2 regions of the Pseudomonas sp. FW305-3-2-15-E-TSA4 genome follow, and region 2 is predicted to be linked to the other one. Evidence: predicted binding sites of a transcription regulator. Region 2 holds the regulator's gene; the other holds the start of a gene.
What was found. Region 2 encodes sigma-54, which starts transcription at its own class of promoters, with help from an activator protein. Its sites were predicted from a motif close to ANTGGCATNNANNTTGCTNT; they were not measured.

Region 1 (8,198 bases), on a different contig from region 2:
GCCAGACAATACAAACGGACGCAGGTCGATATGACGCGGCGCAATGCCGTTTTCGACAAAGGTCGGACAGGTCGACAGCGACAGCGTCGGCTGCGCAATGTACGCGTGGGGCTTGGCCTTGATCCGCTCACGGAACGCATCGATCTGCGCCGTGGTTGACGCCGGCCCCACCAGCATTCCGTAACCGCCGGAGCCCTGGGTCTCCTTGACCACCAGATCCGGAAGATTGGCCAGCACGTGGGAAAGTTCCGAGGGGTTGCGGCACTGCCAGGTCGGCACGTTCTTCAGGATCGGTTCTTCATCGAGGTAGAAACGGATCATCTCGGTGACAAACGGGTACACCGATTTGTCATCCGCCACCCCAGTGCCGATGGCATTGGCCAGCACTACATTGCCCGAGCGATAGGACGACAGCAGCCCCGGTACACCGAGCATCGAGTCGGGGTTGAATGCCAGCGGATCGAGGAACGCGTCGTCGAGACGGCGGTAGATCACGTCCACCGCTTTTGGCCCGTCGGTGGTGCGCATGTACACCTTGTCGTCACGCACGAACAGGTCGGCGCCCTCCACCAGTTCAACGCCCATTTCCCGCGCCAGGAAAGCGTGTTCGAAGAACGCACTGTTGAAGCGCCCCGGCGTCAGCACCACCACGCTCGGGTCGTCAATCGGGCTGGAGCTCTTCAGGGTGTCGAGCAACAGATTCGGGTAGTGGTCGATGGGCGCGATGCGCTGGGCGGCGAACAGCTCCGGGAACAGACGCATCATCATTTTTCGATCTTCGAGCATGTAGCTGACGCCGCTCGGAGTACGCAGGTTGTCTTCGAGCACGTAGTAAGTGCCATCGCCGTCGCGCACAAGGTCGACGCCGGAGATGTGCGAATAGATGTCGCGGTGCAGATCCAGGCCCTGCATCGCCAACTGGTACTGCTCGTTGGCCAGCACCTGTTCGGCAGGGATAATCCCGGCCTTGATGATGCGCTGCTCGTGATAAAGGTCGGCGAGGAACATGTTCAACGCCTTGACCCGCTGGATGCAGCCGCGCTCGACGATCCGCCACTCGCTGGCGGGAATGCTGCGCGGAATGGTGTCGAACGGAATCAGGCGCTCGGTACCCTGCTCGTCCCCATAGAGCGTGAAGGTGATGCCGGCCCGGTGGAACAGCAGATCGGCCTCGCGTCGCCGCTGTGCCAGCAACTCGTCAGGCGTGTCGGCCAGCCAGCGGGCGAACTCCCGGTAATGCGGGCGGACCTGGCCGCCGGCATCGTACATTTCATCAAAATAGGTGCGGATCATGCCGTACTCCTTGTCACCCGGACCTACAGGCCTTCGCAAGGCCCGTGCCATCGGCATAAACGCTTTGATTTCAATCGGTTGGATAATCACGCCGCAAGCACCGCACCATTCCTGTGCGGCAATGGCCCCAACCGGATTGCCCCCGCTTCATTGCGACGCATTGCATCGCCTATCACCAGAATAGTCAGAGTTGATTTCACCGCTCGCACCGAGCTGCGGATAATCGGCGCATTCGCTGAAAACTTCCCCGGTGAAGGTTTCAGCTCCACTGATCCGGACTGCCCGCGCAGTCCCCGCAGGCCGTAACCCTGACCGGTTTCCTCTACTTATCGGTCTTCCCTTTAGCCGCCCTCTCCGGTGGCTTTTTTTTGCCCGGGATTCTTGTTTCAGGGTTTTGCCACGGGCTATTCGGCGGCCAGAAACGACAACGGCCAACCCGAAGGTCAGCCGTTGCTCAATACCTGAAACCAGAGATCAGTTCAGACGATGGCGGTTACGCACCTCCTGCTTGACGCCCCAGCCCTCGATGATGCCGCCCAGCGGCTCGACCACGGCAGAGAAGCCCTGCTCGAAATCGCCAATGTCGTCATAGGTTGCGTACATCACTTTGCTCAGTTCCAGCGACCAGGCGCCATCGTCGCGCGCACTGACCTGGGCATTGATGGATTCACCACGAAATTTGCCTGCCGCCCTGCGCGCCCGCTCCTCATCCGGGAAAATGGCGTAGAACTCGATGGGATGGAACCGGGAAAAGTCGAAACCGCCTTCTTTCATGCGGCGCAGAACATTGCTGCTGATGTCTTCTTGATAGGCTGTGCTCATGAATCGTCCCCCTCGGATAGATGGATAGACTTTCCGTATTCCCGCCCCGGGCCTTACAGGCCAAAGTACTTCGGCAACGTGGTTGCACGCGGGAAACAAGCATGTAGCTGACAAGACCAGACCTTAGCGATTGTTTCGCTGATCTCGCTTGCAGAGTAGCCCCAAGATAGAGCTGCTGCCAAGGCCTGGTGCTTCAAGTGACAGGAAGAATTTCAGATTGGCGTGATACTGCGGATTTCGATGCTGTTCTGGGTTTTCAGGCTTTTCACGCCAGCATCGGTGGTGCGCCCTTCAAGATCGTTCATATCCAGTTCGGCGGCCACCGGCAGGAGCCGTTCCTTGATCAGGCGTGCAGCCTCGTCGTCGCTGGGGCATTCCGCGCGCTCGAACACCTCATCGACAATTTCACCATGATCGTCCACGAAAGTGACTTTCCACTTTTGCATCGGTGCCTCCTCGATCAAACCCGCAAATGGGCTTACTTCTATCTCGACTTTTGGCGAGATTGATCGTTCAAAAGGATTGCAGCAGACGAACATGAAAAAAAATTAACCGATGGGGAAACAGGCTTGTGTGGCGAGGGGATTCATCCCCGATGGGCGCGAAGCGTCCCTGAATTCAGCGAACGCATAGTGTCAGTTCCAACGCGTCTGCCGATTTTACGACTGCTGCGCAGCCGATCGGGGATAAATCCCCTCACCACAGGGGATCTATCACCGATCCGGGAATAGTGCGTCAGTCGTTGCTTGGCTTGTTGATCGCCTGCAACACGTACTGCGGCAGCGCGAATGCGCCGATGTGGATTTCCGGGTTGTAGTAGCGGGTGACGATGCCGCTGCCGATGAAGCGCTGTTGCAGGGTTTCACGGCTCAGTTTGCGGTAGGCCGGGTTGGTCGAGCCCCAGGCGAAGGTCATCGAACCGCCGATGTAGGTCGGCACGGCCGCCTGATAGAAGTGCCAGTCCGGGAACAGGCTGCGCAGGCGACCGGCAGTGGTTTTGACTTCGTCGATCTGCATGAACGGCGTGCCGTTCTGAGTCACGAGGATCCCGCCTTCGTTCAGGCAACGGTGGCAGGCCTGATAGAAGTTCTCCGAGAACAGCACTTCGCCCGGGCCGATCGGGTCGGTGGAGTCAGAGATGATCACGTCGAATTTTTCCGTGGTGGTGGCGACGAAACGCATGCCGTCGTCGATCACCAGGTTCAGCCGTGGGTCGTCGTAGGCGCCCTTGGAGTGGTTCGGCAGGAATTCCTTGCACATGTCGACCACGGTGCCGTCGATCTCGACCATGGTGATGTGCTCGACGCTGGCGTGCTTGGTCACTTCGCGCAGCATGCCGCCGTCGCCGCCGCCGATGATCAGCACGCGTTTGGCAGTGCCGTGGGCGAGGATCGGCACGTGGGTGAGCATTTCGTGGTAGATGAATTCATCGGCTTCGGTGGTCTGGATCACGCCGTCCAGCGCCATCACCCGGCCCATGCGCGGGTTCTGGAAAATCACCAGGTGCTGGTGTTCGGTGCGCACTTCGTGCAGCAGTTTTTCCATGCGAAAACGCTGGCCGTAGCCTTCGTAGAGGGTTTCCAGGTACTCGCTGGTTTTGGTGACGGTCATGGTCAAGTGCTCCGATGAATGCGCGGGCGCCAATCGTGGGGGACGATTGCCCGGGAAAGGCGCGCATTCTACGTTGCCGAAGATGACAGGTCGAACCTTCCTCCGACAGAGCACACTCTGGAGGTATCGCAAGACCAATGTGGGAGCGGGCTTGCTCGCGAAAGCGGAGTGTCATTCAACCTGTGTTTCGACTGAACAATCGCCTTCGCGAGCAAGCCCGCTCCCACAGGGGATCAGCGTGTTTTCGGGAAAGCGTCAGACCCGCACATTGCCCCGTGGCCCGGCGATCGCCCAGATGATCAGGCCAAGTACTGGCAGGAGGATGATCAGCAGAACCCAGAGGATTTTCATCCCGGTCTCGGCGCCGCTTTTCAGTACGTTGATGATCGCCCAGATATCGAGGGCGAGAATGATCAGGCCAATCAGACCGTTGAACGTGGAACCCATGGTGTCGCTCCAGAATAGTGGCATGCACTTTTAGGATAGACGGTCGCGCGCAGGGTTCCCTTTTATTGCGTTCAGACGTGAACGGCGACTTTCAGCGCTTCCAGCGAAGGCGCGGCAGCGATGCCGACTTCAGCGCACAGCTCCAGCACCCGTGGCACGTCGTTGCCGTAGACCAGCACCACTTGCAGCTCGTCGTCGAGCAACTGGCTGAAGTTCATCAGCGTGTAACCGCCGTTTTCCTTGTTCAGGCTGCTCATCTGCACCTGGATACGGTTCAACGCGGTCAGCGCTTCGGTCTTGGCCAGTTGCTTGGGCTTGAGGTTGAAATCGACGCCCGGGCCGAACGAGGCGACGATCTGCGCGAACAGGTCAACGTAGGTATCAGCCTGGAACAGCACGGTTTCCGGCAGGCTGCCGACCACCACCCACTCGCCCAGCGGGATCGGGAAGGTGTCGTCGTAGTTGATGTCCGGGTTGGCTGCCAGAAAGGCGTCGGCATCAGCGTAGGCCCGCGCCGCTTCGTCCCCCACGTTCAGGATCTCGTCCTCGCCCATGCAGCCGGAGCTGATTTTGCTGATGAGTTCAACGAGTGCGGCTTTCATGAGGGCGGATCCTGTGGAAGGTTGAATTCGAGGGCGCGGAGGATAGCGCACAAAGCAAAAGATCGCAGCCTGCGGCAGCTCCTACAAGTTCCGCGCCCATTTGGCGAACGAATGTGAGACCTGTAGGAGCTGTCGCAGGCTGCGATCTTTTGACCTTATCAGGCCAGCAGTTTTTCCAACTGCGCCGTGGTATCGACCGCGCCCATGGTGCGGGCCGCGTCCAGCGCGGTGACGCCATTGGCATCCTTGGCTTGCGGGTCGGCGCCCTTGCTGATCAGGTAATCGACGATTTCCACGCGGTTGAACATCGCCGCCATCATCAGCGCGGTGCGGCCATCGAACGACGAGCCTTCGATCTCGGCGCCCGCTTCCACCAGCGCCTTGACCACCGCCAGATCGCCCTTGAACGCGGCGCCGGCAATCGGGCTCTGGCCGTTGCCGTTGCGCATTTCCGGGTCGGCCTTGTGCTTGAGCAGCACCTGCACGGCGTCGACGTGGCCATAGTAACTGGCGAGCATCAGCAGGGTGTCGCCCTTGCTGTTTTTCAGGTTCACCGGCAAACCGGCGCTGATCAGCCGATCAAGCATCAGCGCATCACCTTCGCGCGCCTTGTTGAAAACCTGCTCGGTGAATTCGGCAGCTTCTTCAGGGGTCATCTGGCGGCTCTGGTCAGACATAGGGCAACTCCACTTTCGGTTATTCGCAAAGCCGACAGTTTCCCGAGCGCGACGATAGCTGTCACCCCCTTTTTCTCAAGTCAGGCCATAGCCAATCTCAATAGCGGTATTTGCCTTGATGAATATCGGCCAGAATTTCGTCCGTCACTTGCACGTAAGTCTGGGTGCCAGGCAGCCACGCGTAAATCGGATCATCACCTGTCTGGCCGGGGTCGAAGCCCTCGTTTTTCAATCGGGTCTTTTGGTATTTGAAAGTCCCGGTGGTTTCCATTTTCACCTTCACCCGCAGAAACAGCGGCACCGCATAGGCCGGCATGCGCTGACGGGCGAATGCGAGCAATTCGGCGAAATCCAGGGTCGCGAGGGATTCGGCGGGCGTGATTGCGGCCATCCCGGCGCGACCGTTGGTGTTGCGCACTTCCACGCCGTAGGCCACCGCTTCGGAAATGTGCGGGTGTTGCAGTAGCAGGTTTTCCACCTCGGTGGTCGAAACGTTTTCACCCTTCCAGCGATAGGTGTCGCCGAGTCGATCGACGAACTGCGCGTGGCCGAAGCCAATATTGCGCAGCAGGTCGCCGGTGTTGAAGAAGCGGTCGCCCTTGCTGAACACATCGTGCAACACCACCTTGGCGGTTTTCTGCGGATCGGTGTAACCGTCCAGCGGGGCTTTTTCGTCGATCCGCGCCAGCAGCAAGCCCTGTTCGCCCTTGCCGACCTTGCGCATGAAGCCGTCGGCGCTGCGCAACGGCTGCCCGCTGTCGTGGTCGTACGCCACCAGCTCCCAGGCCATCAGCGAAAAACCAATGGTGTTGTCGAAGTTGAGAATGTTGCTGAAGCCGATATTACCGTCGCTCGCCGCGTACAGCTCGCAGATGTGCTCGACGGCAAACCGGGTCTTGAACTCGGCCCAGGCGCCGGGACGCAAGCCGTTGCCGATCATCTTGCGCACCGCGTGACGGCTGTCATCGGCGCTGGGCGGTTGATCGACCAGATAACGGCACAATTCGCCGACATAGCCGAGGGTGGTCGCGTTGTAGCGACGCACGTCCGGCCAGAACTGACTGGCGCTGAACTTGCGACGGATCGCGAACCCGGAAGCGCCGTTGATCGCCGAGCCCCAGCACACACAAAGGCCGGTGGCGTGGTACAGCGGCAAGGTGCAATAGACGACATCGTCGGGGGTCATGTTCAGGGCGATCATGCCGAAGCTGGCCGAGCTGCGCATCCAGCGGCCGTGCTTGAACACCCCGGCCTTGGGCAGGCCGGTGGTGCCGGAGGTGTAGATGTAGAAGCACGGATCGTCGAAGAACACTTCGCCGCTGCTGGGCGGGTTTTCAGTGCAGGCGTCAGCACTGGCACTGATCAGATTGACGTAGCCCTCGGGCGCAATGCCTGGGTGGCTATAGGTGTCACGGTCGGCGATAAACCAGGTGCGCTGCGCCGGGATCGACACCTGCTCGCGGATCGCGGCAAACGCCGGCTGCAATTCCTCACCGAGGACAATCGCCACCGGCGCCACCAGATTTACGCTGTGAATCAGTGTGTCGCGGGTTTGCGAAGTATTGAGCAGCGCACTGACCGCGCCGAGTTTGGCCAGCGCCAGAATGGTCACCAGCAGCTCGGGACGATTTTCGATGAACACCGCGACCACGTCGCCCTTGCCGATGCCCTGCGCGCTCAGATAGTGGGCGATGCGGTTGGCCCACTGGTTGACCTGCGCATAGGTCAGCAAGACGTTGTCCTGCAAGATCGCCTGCCCCTCTGGATTGCGCAGCGTTGCTTGCTCGAAGGTCCAGCCGAGGCCACACGTTTGGGTCGGATCCGTGACTTTGGCGACTTTCATGCCCTTGACCACCCGCGGGATGGCTTTGGCGATCGTCGGCAGTTTGCGGAGCATCATGCTCCAGGTAATCGTGTCGCTCGACGCGTGACGCATGGCAGCTCCCCGGTCGGCCTGGTTGGCCGGTTTTTTTATTGTTCGGGCTGTGGGCATGACCTGCGTTGTGGGCAAGGTCGAGATCGAAAATACGTCAGCGCTTCTCGGCCTGTACACGCGGTTTTTGCAATGTTTTGTATCCGCCCTGTCACGCCTGGCGGCGGTGATTACGACTTTGCCGTTTGGTTCCGTTCAACTCATGAGAATCCCGCAAAATGCAGGATGCACGATGGCCATTCATGCAGATTGCACGAGCCATGCAAATTTCACGATTTTTAACTTATTGATTTATATACGTTTTTATTTTTCGGTGTGCTGGCACAATCGCTGCAACCTCCTCTGCATGCTTGCCATTCAAGTGCATACGGAGCTGAAAGACATGAGCCTGATCCAAGAAAAATTTACCTCGCTGTTCTCCAACTTCAACGTCACCACTGCGCCACGTCCCGATGGCGGGATTCTGCTGACGCTGCGCAGCAGTGAAGGCAAAGTGTTCAAGCGCGCCCTGACGTATCAGCAAATGCACAACGCCGACCAACTGTCGTGGGCGATCAGCGCGATCCGTCGTGACCTGGCGGAAGAAGCCAGTGAGCTGCCGCAGATTGCGATGCTGCAAAGCCAGCAGCGCTTTGCCCTGCCGACGTATCACTCGCTGTAATTTGATTCGAGGTTTTAAACAGCCTTAAACAAAAACAGGCCGGGCAGTTTTCACTGTCCGGCCTGTTTTTTTGGCTGATGCAAAACTCCGTGTGGGAGCGGGCTTGCTCGCGAAAGCGGCGTGTCAGTCAAAAATATTTGGCTGACACACCG
Region 2 (8,198 bases):
AGCTATCAGCGATGCCGCGCAAGGCCTGCTCGAAGGCGATTTCATGCAGCATTTCCCGGTGGATATCTTCCAGACCGGCTCCGGCACCAGCTCCAACATGAACGCCAACGAAGTGATCGCGACCCTCGCCAGCCGCCTGCTCGGCGAGCCGGTCAACCCGAACGATCACGTCAACTGCGGCCAGAGCAGCAACGACATCATTCCGACCACCATCCACGTCAGCGCGGCGTTGACCCTGCATGAGCAGCTGTTGCCGGCGCTGTTGCATCTGGTGCAGGTCATCGAAAACAAAGCCGATCAGGTGCACCACCACGTCAAAACCGGCCGTACGCACTTGATGGACGCGATGCCGGTGCGCATGAGTCAGGTGCTCAATGGCTGGGCGCAGCAGCTCAAGGCCAACATCGGTCATCTGCAGGATTTACTGCCGAGCCTGCAATCGCTGGCGCAGGGCGGTACGGCGGTCGGCACCGGGATCAATGCGCATCCGGAATTCGCCGCGCGTTTCAGCCGCCAGCTCAGCCAACTGACGAATGTGCAATTCACTCCGGGCAAGGATCTGTTCGCCCTGATCGGCTCGCAGGACACGGCCGTCGCCGTCTCTGGTCAGCTCAAAGCCACCGCCGTATCGCTGATGAAAATCGCCAACGACCTGCGCTGGATGAACTCTGGTCCGCTCGCCGGCCTTGGCGAGATCGAGCTGGAAGCCCTGCAACCGGGTTCGTCGATCATGCCGGGCAAGGTTAATCCGGTGATTCCGGAAGCTACTGCGATGGTCGCTGCGCAAGTGATCGGCAACGACTCGGTGATCACCATCGCCGGCCAGTCGGGCAATTTCGAACTGAACGTGATGCTGCCGATCATCGCCCAGAACCTGCTGAGCAGCATCGAACTGCTGGCCAATGCCAGTCGTCTGCTCGGCGACAAGGCCATCGCCAGCTTCAAGGTCAATGAGTCGCGGCTCAAGGAAGCGCTGTCGCGCAACCCGATTCTGGTCACCGCGCTCAACCCGATCATCGGCTACCAGAAAGCCGCCGAAATCGCCAAGCAGGCCTACAAGCAGGGCCGCCCGGTGATCGACGTCGCGCTGGAGCACACCGACCTGTCGCGCAGCCAACTGGAAGAGTTGCTCAACCCCGAGAAACTCACCGCTGGCGGCGTGTAAATACCGCAACCGCTTTGGAGGTTCACCATGGAGCACTGGAAACGCACGATCGAACGGGCCAATCGCTGCTTCATGCTGGGCGAGCTGATTGATGCCCGTGAAGCTTATCTGCAAGCCCTGGCCCTGGCGCAAGTGCTGTTCGAGCGCTGGGCCGATGCCGACGAAGCGGTGGCGGCCTGCGTCATCTCCCACCACAACCTCGCGGATCTGCACCTGCGCCTGAATCAGCCGGAGGAGAGCGCCGAGTACCTCTGCGCGATTCATCAACGGCTGTTGCAGACCATGCAGGACGAGCGTCTGCGTCCGGCCCTGCGGGAAGCGGCGTTGCGCCAGAGCAGCAAGACCTACGTCGAACTGCTGAATTTCATCAGCGAACACGGCGAATACCCACGCACCCAGCGCCTGCTGCACCCGGACACCGGCAACGCACGCCGCGCGTCAGCTTCACATCATCATGGAGTCCACTGAAATGGCTTTTACCTTGCCTGCCTTGCCGTACGCCTACGACGCCCTGGAACCGCACATCGATGCGCAAACCATGGAGATCCACTACACCAAGCACCACCAGACCTACATCAACAACCTCAATGCCGCCGTCGAAGGCACTGAGTACGCCGAATGGCCGGTGGAAAAACTGGTCGCCAGCGTTCAGCAGTTGCCGGAAAAACTCCGCGCGGCGGTGATCAATCAGGGTGGCGGGCATGCCAACCATTCGCTGTTCTGGGAAGTCATGGTGCCCAACGGCGGTGGCAAGCCGGACGGCGCGCTGGCCAAGGCGATTGACGACCAACTGGGCGGTCTCGACAGCTTCAAGGACGCCTTTACCAAAGCCGCGTTGACCCGTTTCGGCAGCGGCTGGGCCTGGCTCAGCGTGACCCCGGAGAAAAAACTGGTCGTGGAAAGTAGCGGCAATCAGGACAGCCCGTTGATGAACGGCAACACGCCGATTCTCGGTCTGGATGTTTGGGAACACGCCTATTACCTGCGTTATCAGAACCGTCGCCCGGAATACATCAACGCGTTCTACAACGTGATCAACTGGCCGGAAGTTGCTGCGCGCTACCAGGCTGCACTGGTTTAAGTCTTCTATAAAAACAATCCAGGGCTGACTATGGGCACTGAAACACTGGCGATTGGCGGTGGACGCATGTTTCGTTACGCGGTCGGGTCGCTGTTGCTGCTGGCCGGCATAACCTTGCTGGCGGCGCACGGGCTGGAATGGCTGGATCTGCAGCCGCGATTGTCACGCGCATTGCAGGGCGGCGCGATCTGCGCCCTCGGCACGGCGCTCGGCGCGGTGCCGGTGCTGGTGATCCGGCGTATGCCGCAGAGGCTCAGCGATACGCTACTGGGTTTCGGCGCCGGCGTGATGCTGGCGGCGACCGCGTTTTCGCTGATCGTGCCGGGCATCGCTGCTGCCGAAAGTCTGGGCCTGACACCGTTGGCCGCCAGCGGGCTGATTTGCTTCGGCATCATGCTCGGTGCGTTCGGTTTGTATCTGGTGGATCTGAAACTGTCCGGCGCCTCACCGGAAATGCTCGTCGGTACCCCCGAGCACCCGGTGATTCCGCCGCGCATCTGGCTGTTCGTCTTCGCCATCATTGCTCACAACATCCCGGAAGGCATGGCGGTGGGGGTGTCCGCTGGCGGCGGCATGCCGGATGCCGACAGTCTGGCGATGGGCATCGCCTTGCAGGATGTGCCAGAGGGATTGGTGATTGCGCTGGTACTGGCGGGGGCAGGAATGTCGCGGGTCAAGGCATTCTTGATCGGTGCGGCTTCAGGGTTGGTCGAGCCGGTGTTTGCACTGCTCTGTGCCTGGCTGGTCAGTCTGGCGGAGCTGTTATTGCCGTTGGGGCTGGCGCTGGCGGCGGGGGCGATGTTGCTGGTGGTGACGCACGAAGTCATTCCGGAATCGCGCCGCAATGGTCATGACAAGCTGGCCAGTCTTGGCTTGCTGATCGGGTTTTGTCTGATGATGGTGATGGATACGGCGTTGGGTTGAATATCAAAAGATCGCAGCCTGCGGCAGCTGTTGCCAAGGCTGCGATCTTCGGTGCTGGGCTGTCAGCCCCCTTCATCGAAGTAGTTGTTGATCAGCTCCACCAAAGCAACCATGGCCTCCTCAGCCTGTTCGCCTTCGGTGCTCAAATGGATCTTGGTGCCCTTGCCGGCCGCGAGCATCATCATCGCCATGATGCTTTTGCCGTCTACTGCTGTCTCGGGTGTGCGACCGACTCTTATCGTGGTCTCCGGAAACTTGCCGGCCACGCCGACGAATTTGGCCGATGCCCGGGCATGCAGACCCAATTTGTTGATGATTTCGATTTCACGAGCAGGCATCGCGGTGTGAATCCTTTAAGTGAGGTCGCGGTGGCGAACCTGGACGTTCTTCAGGGTTTTCTGCAGGGCCTGACCCAGGCGTTCGGTCAGGTAAACGGAGCGGTGATGCCCGCCGGTGCAGCCAATGGCAATGGTGACGTAGGCGCGGTTGCTCGCGGCAAAACGTGGCAGCCATTTGTACAGGTAGCCGTAGATGTCCTGGAACATCTCCTCAACCTCCGGTTGTGCAGCCAGGTACTCGGCGACCGGTGCGTCGAGACCCGATTGTGTACGCAGTTCCGGTTTCCAGTAAGGATTGGGCAGGCAGCGCACATCGAACACCAGATCCGCGTCCACCGGCATGCCGCGCTTGAAGCCGAACGACTCGACCAGAAACGCCGTGCCCGGCTCCGGCTGGTTCAGCAGTCGCAGCTTGATGGTGTCACGCAACTGGTACAGATTCAGATTGGTGGTGTTGACCTTGAGGTCGGCCAGATCGGCGATCGGGCCGAGCAGGGCGGTCTCGTCGTTGATTGCCTCGGCCAGTGAGCGGTTGGCGGTGCTCAGCGGGTGGCGACGGCGGGTTTCCGAGAAGCGTTTGAGCAAGGTTTCTTCGTCGGCATCCAGATACAGCACATCACACTGGATGTGTCGGGCGCGGACTTCTTCGAGCAACTCGGGGAAGCGCGACAGGTGGCTCGGCAGATTGCGTGCATCGATCGACACGGCCACCAGCGGCTGAGCCAGCTCGGTATGAATCAGGGCGCGTTCGGCGAGTTCCGGCAGCAGACCGGCCGGCAGGTTGTCGATGCAGTAGTAGCCGTTGTCCTCAAGGACATTCAGGGCGGTACTTTTACCCGAGCCGGAGCGGCCGCTGACGATGATCAAGCGCATGATTAATGACCGTTCTGCTCGCTCAGGACGACCTGATACAAGGCTTCGTTGCTCGGTGCGCTGCGCAGTTTTTCGCGCACTTCCTTGCGATCGAGCATGCTGGCGATCTGGCGCAGTAATTCCAGGTGGGCATCGGTGGCCGCTTCCGGGACCAGCAGTACAAACAGCAGGTCGACCGGTGCGCCGTCGATGGCATCGAAATCGATGGGGGCATCAAGGTGCATCAATGCGCTGATAGGCGCTTCGCAGCCTTTGAGGCGGCAGTGCGGAATGGCGATGCCGTTGCCGAAACCGGTGGATCCGAGTTTCTCACGGGCTACCAGGCTCTCGAAAACATCCTGCATGGCCAGATCCGGCACTTCTTTATGGATGAGGTTGGCAATCTGTTCGAGGGCTTTCTTTTTACTGCCGCCCGGCACGTTCACCAGGGAACGGCCGGGGGTCAGGATACTTTCAAGTCGGATCATGGGTTGGGAGTGTTAACGACCTGTCGCGCCCTGGAGGAGGCTCTGGGTCTTTTCCTTATGCTTTTTGAGTTGGCGATCCAGCTTGTCGGTCAGTGAGTCGATCGCAGCGTACATGTCGGTATCTTCTGCGTTGGCGACCACTTCGCTGCCGGGTATATGCAAGGTGGCTTCGATTTTCTGCTTGAGCTTTTCGACGCACATCGTGACTTGCACGTTGGTGATCTTGTCGAAATGGCGCTCCAATCGTTCGAGTTTCTCGTTGATGTAGGTGCGCAGAGGTTCGGTCACTTCCAGTTGGTGTCCACTGATGTTGACTTGCATACAGCTTCTCCTTCGTTGCCAGTGCATAAAGCGGCAGGCCGAAGAGCCTGCCACTGGAACGCTGTAACGTGGCTTACATCAACCGCTTGCGTTCGCTCGAAGGCGCGATCCCGAGGGATTCGCGGTACTTGGCGACGGTGCGGCGAGCCACCTGAATGCCTTGTGCCTCCAGTAAACCAGCGATCTTGCTGTCACTCAACGGCTTTTTCTGATTTTCCGCCGCAACCAGTTTTTTGATGATCGCGCGGATCGCCGTCGACGAGCATTCACCGCCTTCGGAGGTGCTGACGTGGCTTGAGAAAAAGTATTTCAGTTCATAAATACCGCGCGGGGTATGCATGAATTTCTGCGTGGTGACCCGGGAAATCGTCGATTCGTGCATGCCGACCGCCTCGGCGATGTCATGCAGGACCAACGGTTTCATGGCTTCATCGCCATACTCCAGGAAGCCGCGCTGATGCTCGACGATCTGGGTGGCCACCTTCATCAGGGTTTCGTTGCGGCTTTGCAGGCTCTTGATGAACCAGCGTGCCTCTTGCAACTGGTTGCGCATGAAGGTGTTGTCGGCGCTGGTGTCGGCGCGACGGACGAAACCGGCGTACTGCGCGTTAACCCGCAGACGGGGCACTGACTCCTGATTCAGCTCGACCAGCCAGCGTTCGTTATCCTTGCGCACAATGACGTCGGGCACCACGTACTCGGCTTCGGTCGATTCGATCTGCGAGCCCGGACGCGGATTGAGGCTTTGCACCAGTTCGATGACCTGACGCAACTCGTCTTCCTTGAGCTTCATACGCCGCATCAACTGGCTGTAGTCGCGACTGCCGAGCAGATCGATGTAATCGCTGACCAGACGTTTGGCTTCGTTGAGCCACGGGGTCTTGGCCGGGAGCTGACGCAGTTGCAGCAGCAGGCATTCGCCGAGGTTGCGCGCCCCGATACCGGCCGGTTCGAACTGCTGAATGCGGTGCAGAACGGCTTCGATCTCGTCCAGCTCGATGTCGAGCTCCGGATCAAAGGCGTCGAGAATTTCTTCGAGGGTTTCGTCGAGGTAGCCCTGATTGTTGATGCAATCGATCAGGGTCACGGCGATCAGGCGGTCGGTGTCGGACATCGGCGCCAGGTTCAATTGCCACAGCAGATGGCTTTGCAGGCTTTCGCCGGCGGACGTGCGGGTGGTGAAGTCCCACTCGTCGTCATCGCTGCTGGGCAGGCTGCTGGCGCTGGTCTGGTAGACGTCTTCCCAGGCGGTATCAACGGGCAGTTCGTTAGGAATGCGCTCGTTCCATTCGCCATCTTCCAGATTGTCCACCGTCGGGGCGGCTTCCTGATAGGACGGTTCCTGAATGTCGGTGTTGGGTTTTTGTTCGGCGTTGTCGGCCAAAGGATCGGTATTGTCGAAGTCGTCGCCTTCTTCCTGGCGTTCGAGCATCGGATTGGATTCCAGGGCCTCCTGGATTTCCTGTTGCAGGTCCAGGGTCGACAATTGGAGCAGGCGGATGGCCTGTTGCAGCTGCGGTGTCATCGTCAGCTGCTGGCCCATTCTCAAGACTAGCGATGGTTTCATGGCAGGGGCTTAACACCTTATTCGCCGGCGCGCATGCGCCATCCACTACAGGGCGCCGGAGCGCCAAACTTAAGCAAATTATATGCCTGAAACTGTCGTGTTTGCCTAGAGCGCTGTAACAATAAAAGCGTATAAAACTTTGTTGACGCATCGCGTCGGAGCACGGTGAACATCTTTGAGGCGTCGTGTCTGCCTAGAGCGCTGTAACAATAAAAGCGTATAAAAGCCTGCTTCATCGATACAGCACCCGGAGGCTGGCCAAGTGCCTTGGTGCTTACAGGCGGAACTCGTGGCCCAGATACACTTCCTTCACCAGATCGTTGGCAAGGATGGTCGCCGCATCGCCTTCCGCGATCAGTTGACCGTCGTTGACGATGTAGGCGGTTTCGCAGATATCCAGGGTCTCACGCACGTTGTGGTCGGTGATAAGAACACCGATGCCCTTGGCCTTGAGGTGATGGATGATCTGCTTGATGTCGCCGACCGAAATCGGGTCGACACCGGCGAACGGTTCGTCGAGCAGGATGAATTTCGGTGCGGTCGCCAGGGCGCGGGCGATTTCCACCCGGCGGCGTTCACCACCGGACAGGCTCATGCCGAGGTTGTCGCGGATGTGGCTGATGTGGAATTCCTGCAGCAGGCTTTCCAGTTCCTTGCGACGACCGGCCTTGTCGAGTTCCGTGCGGGTTTCGAGGATGGCCATGATGTTATCGGCCACCGACAATTTGCGGAAGATCGACGCTTCTTGCGGCAGATAGCCGATACCTGCCTTGGCACGGCCGTGCATCGGCTGATGGCTGACGTCCAGATCATCGATCAGTACGCGACCCTGATCGGCCTGCACCAGACCGACGATCATGTAGAAGCAGGTGGTCTTGCCGGCGCCGTTCGGGCCGAGCAGGCCAACGATCTGGCCGCTGTCGATCGACAGGCTGACGTCGCGCACAACCTGGCGGCTTTTATAGGCCTTGGCCAGGTGTTGAGCTTTCAGAGTTGCCATTACTGGGTTTTCTCGTCGGTTTTCTTCTTCGGCTGGATCACCATGTCGATACGCGGACGCGCTTCGGTGACTTTGCTGCCGGTAGCGCGACCGGCACTGGCCAGTTTCTTCACCGTGTCATAGACGATTTTCTCGCCCTGAGTGGTGTTGTTGTCCTTGTCGACAACCTTGGCCTTGTCGATCAGCACGACGCGGTTTTGCGCGGCGTGGTACTGAATCGTCACGCCCCAGCCCTGAACAGGCTTGGCGTCACCCTGGGTTTGCAGTTGCTCGAAGTAGGCAAGGTTGCCCACCGAGGTCACCACGTCGATATCGCCGGTCGGAGTACGGGTGATGGTCACCGTATTGCCCTTAACGATCATTGAGCCCTGGGTGATGATCACATCACCTTTATAGGTGGCGATGCCGTTCTTGTCGTCCAGCTGGGCGTCGTCGGCCTGAATGCGGATAGGTTGCTGCTGA

Region 1: a site for sigma-54 is predicted at 1,326-1,345, ahead of AC3WMV_RS14790 (circularly permuted type 2 ATP-grasp protein). Genes of this name have one in related genera too.

The regions. Positions count from the first base shown of each region.
Region 1 is NZ_JBYSZP010000009.1:229,135-237,332, forward strand. Features, by position in the region: gene AC3WMV_RS14790 (circularly permuted type 2 ATP-grasp protein) at 1-1,293, opposite strand, end outside; gene AC3WMV_RS14795 (ribonuclease E inhibitor RraB) at 1,768-2,115, opposite strand; gene AC3WMV_RS14800 (hypothetical protein) at 2,328-2,561, opposite strand; gene speE (polyamine aminopropyltransferase) at 2,851-3,726, opposite strand; gene AC3WMV_RS14810 (PLDc N-terminal domain-containing protein) at 3,982-4,173, opposite strand; gene AC3WMV_RS14815 (hypothetical protein) at 4,245-4,775, opposite strand; gene AC3WMV_RS14820 (ankyrin repeat domain-containing protein) at 4,934-5,452, opposite strand; gene AC3WMV_RS14825 (long-chain-acyl-CoA synthetase) at 5,550-7,388, opposite strand; gene AC3WMV_RS14830 (DUF3509 domain-containing protein) at 7,768-8,046, shown strand.
Region 2 is NZ_JBYSZP010000001.1:28,964-37,161, forward strand. Features, by position in the region: gene AC3WMV_RS00130 (class II fumarate hydratase) at 1-1,165, shown strand, start outside; gene AC3WMV_RS00135 (DUF2753 family protein) at 1,193-1,633, shown strand; gene AC3WMV_RS00140 (superoxide dismutase) at 1,635-2,246, shown strand; gene AC3WMV_RS00145 (ZIP family metal transporter) at 2,277-3,170, shown strand; gene AC3WMV_RS00150 (HPr family phosphocarrier protein) at 3,233-3,508, opposite strand; gene rapZ (RNase adapter RapZ) at 3,524-4,381, opposite strand; gene ptsN (PTS IIA-like nitrogen regulatory protein PtsN) at 4,384-4,848, opposite strand; gene hpf (ribosome hibernation-promoting factor, HPF/YfiA family) at 4,861-5,169, opposite strand; gene AC3WMV_RS00170 (RNA polymerase factor sigma-54) at 5,243-6,736, opposite strand; gene lptB (LPS export ABC transporter ATP-binding protein) at 7,011-7,736, opposite strand; gene lptA (lipopolysaccharide transport periplasmic protein LptA) at 7,736-8,198, opposite strand, start outside.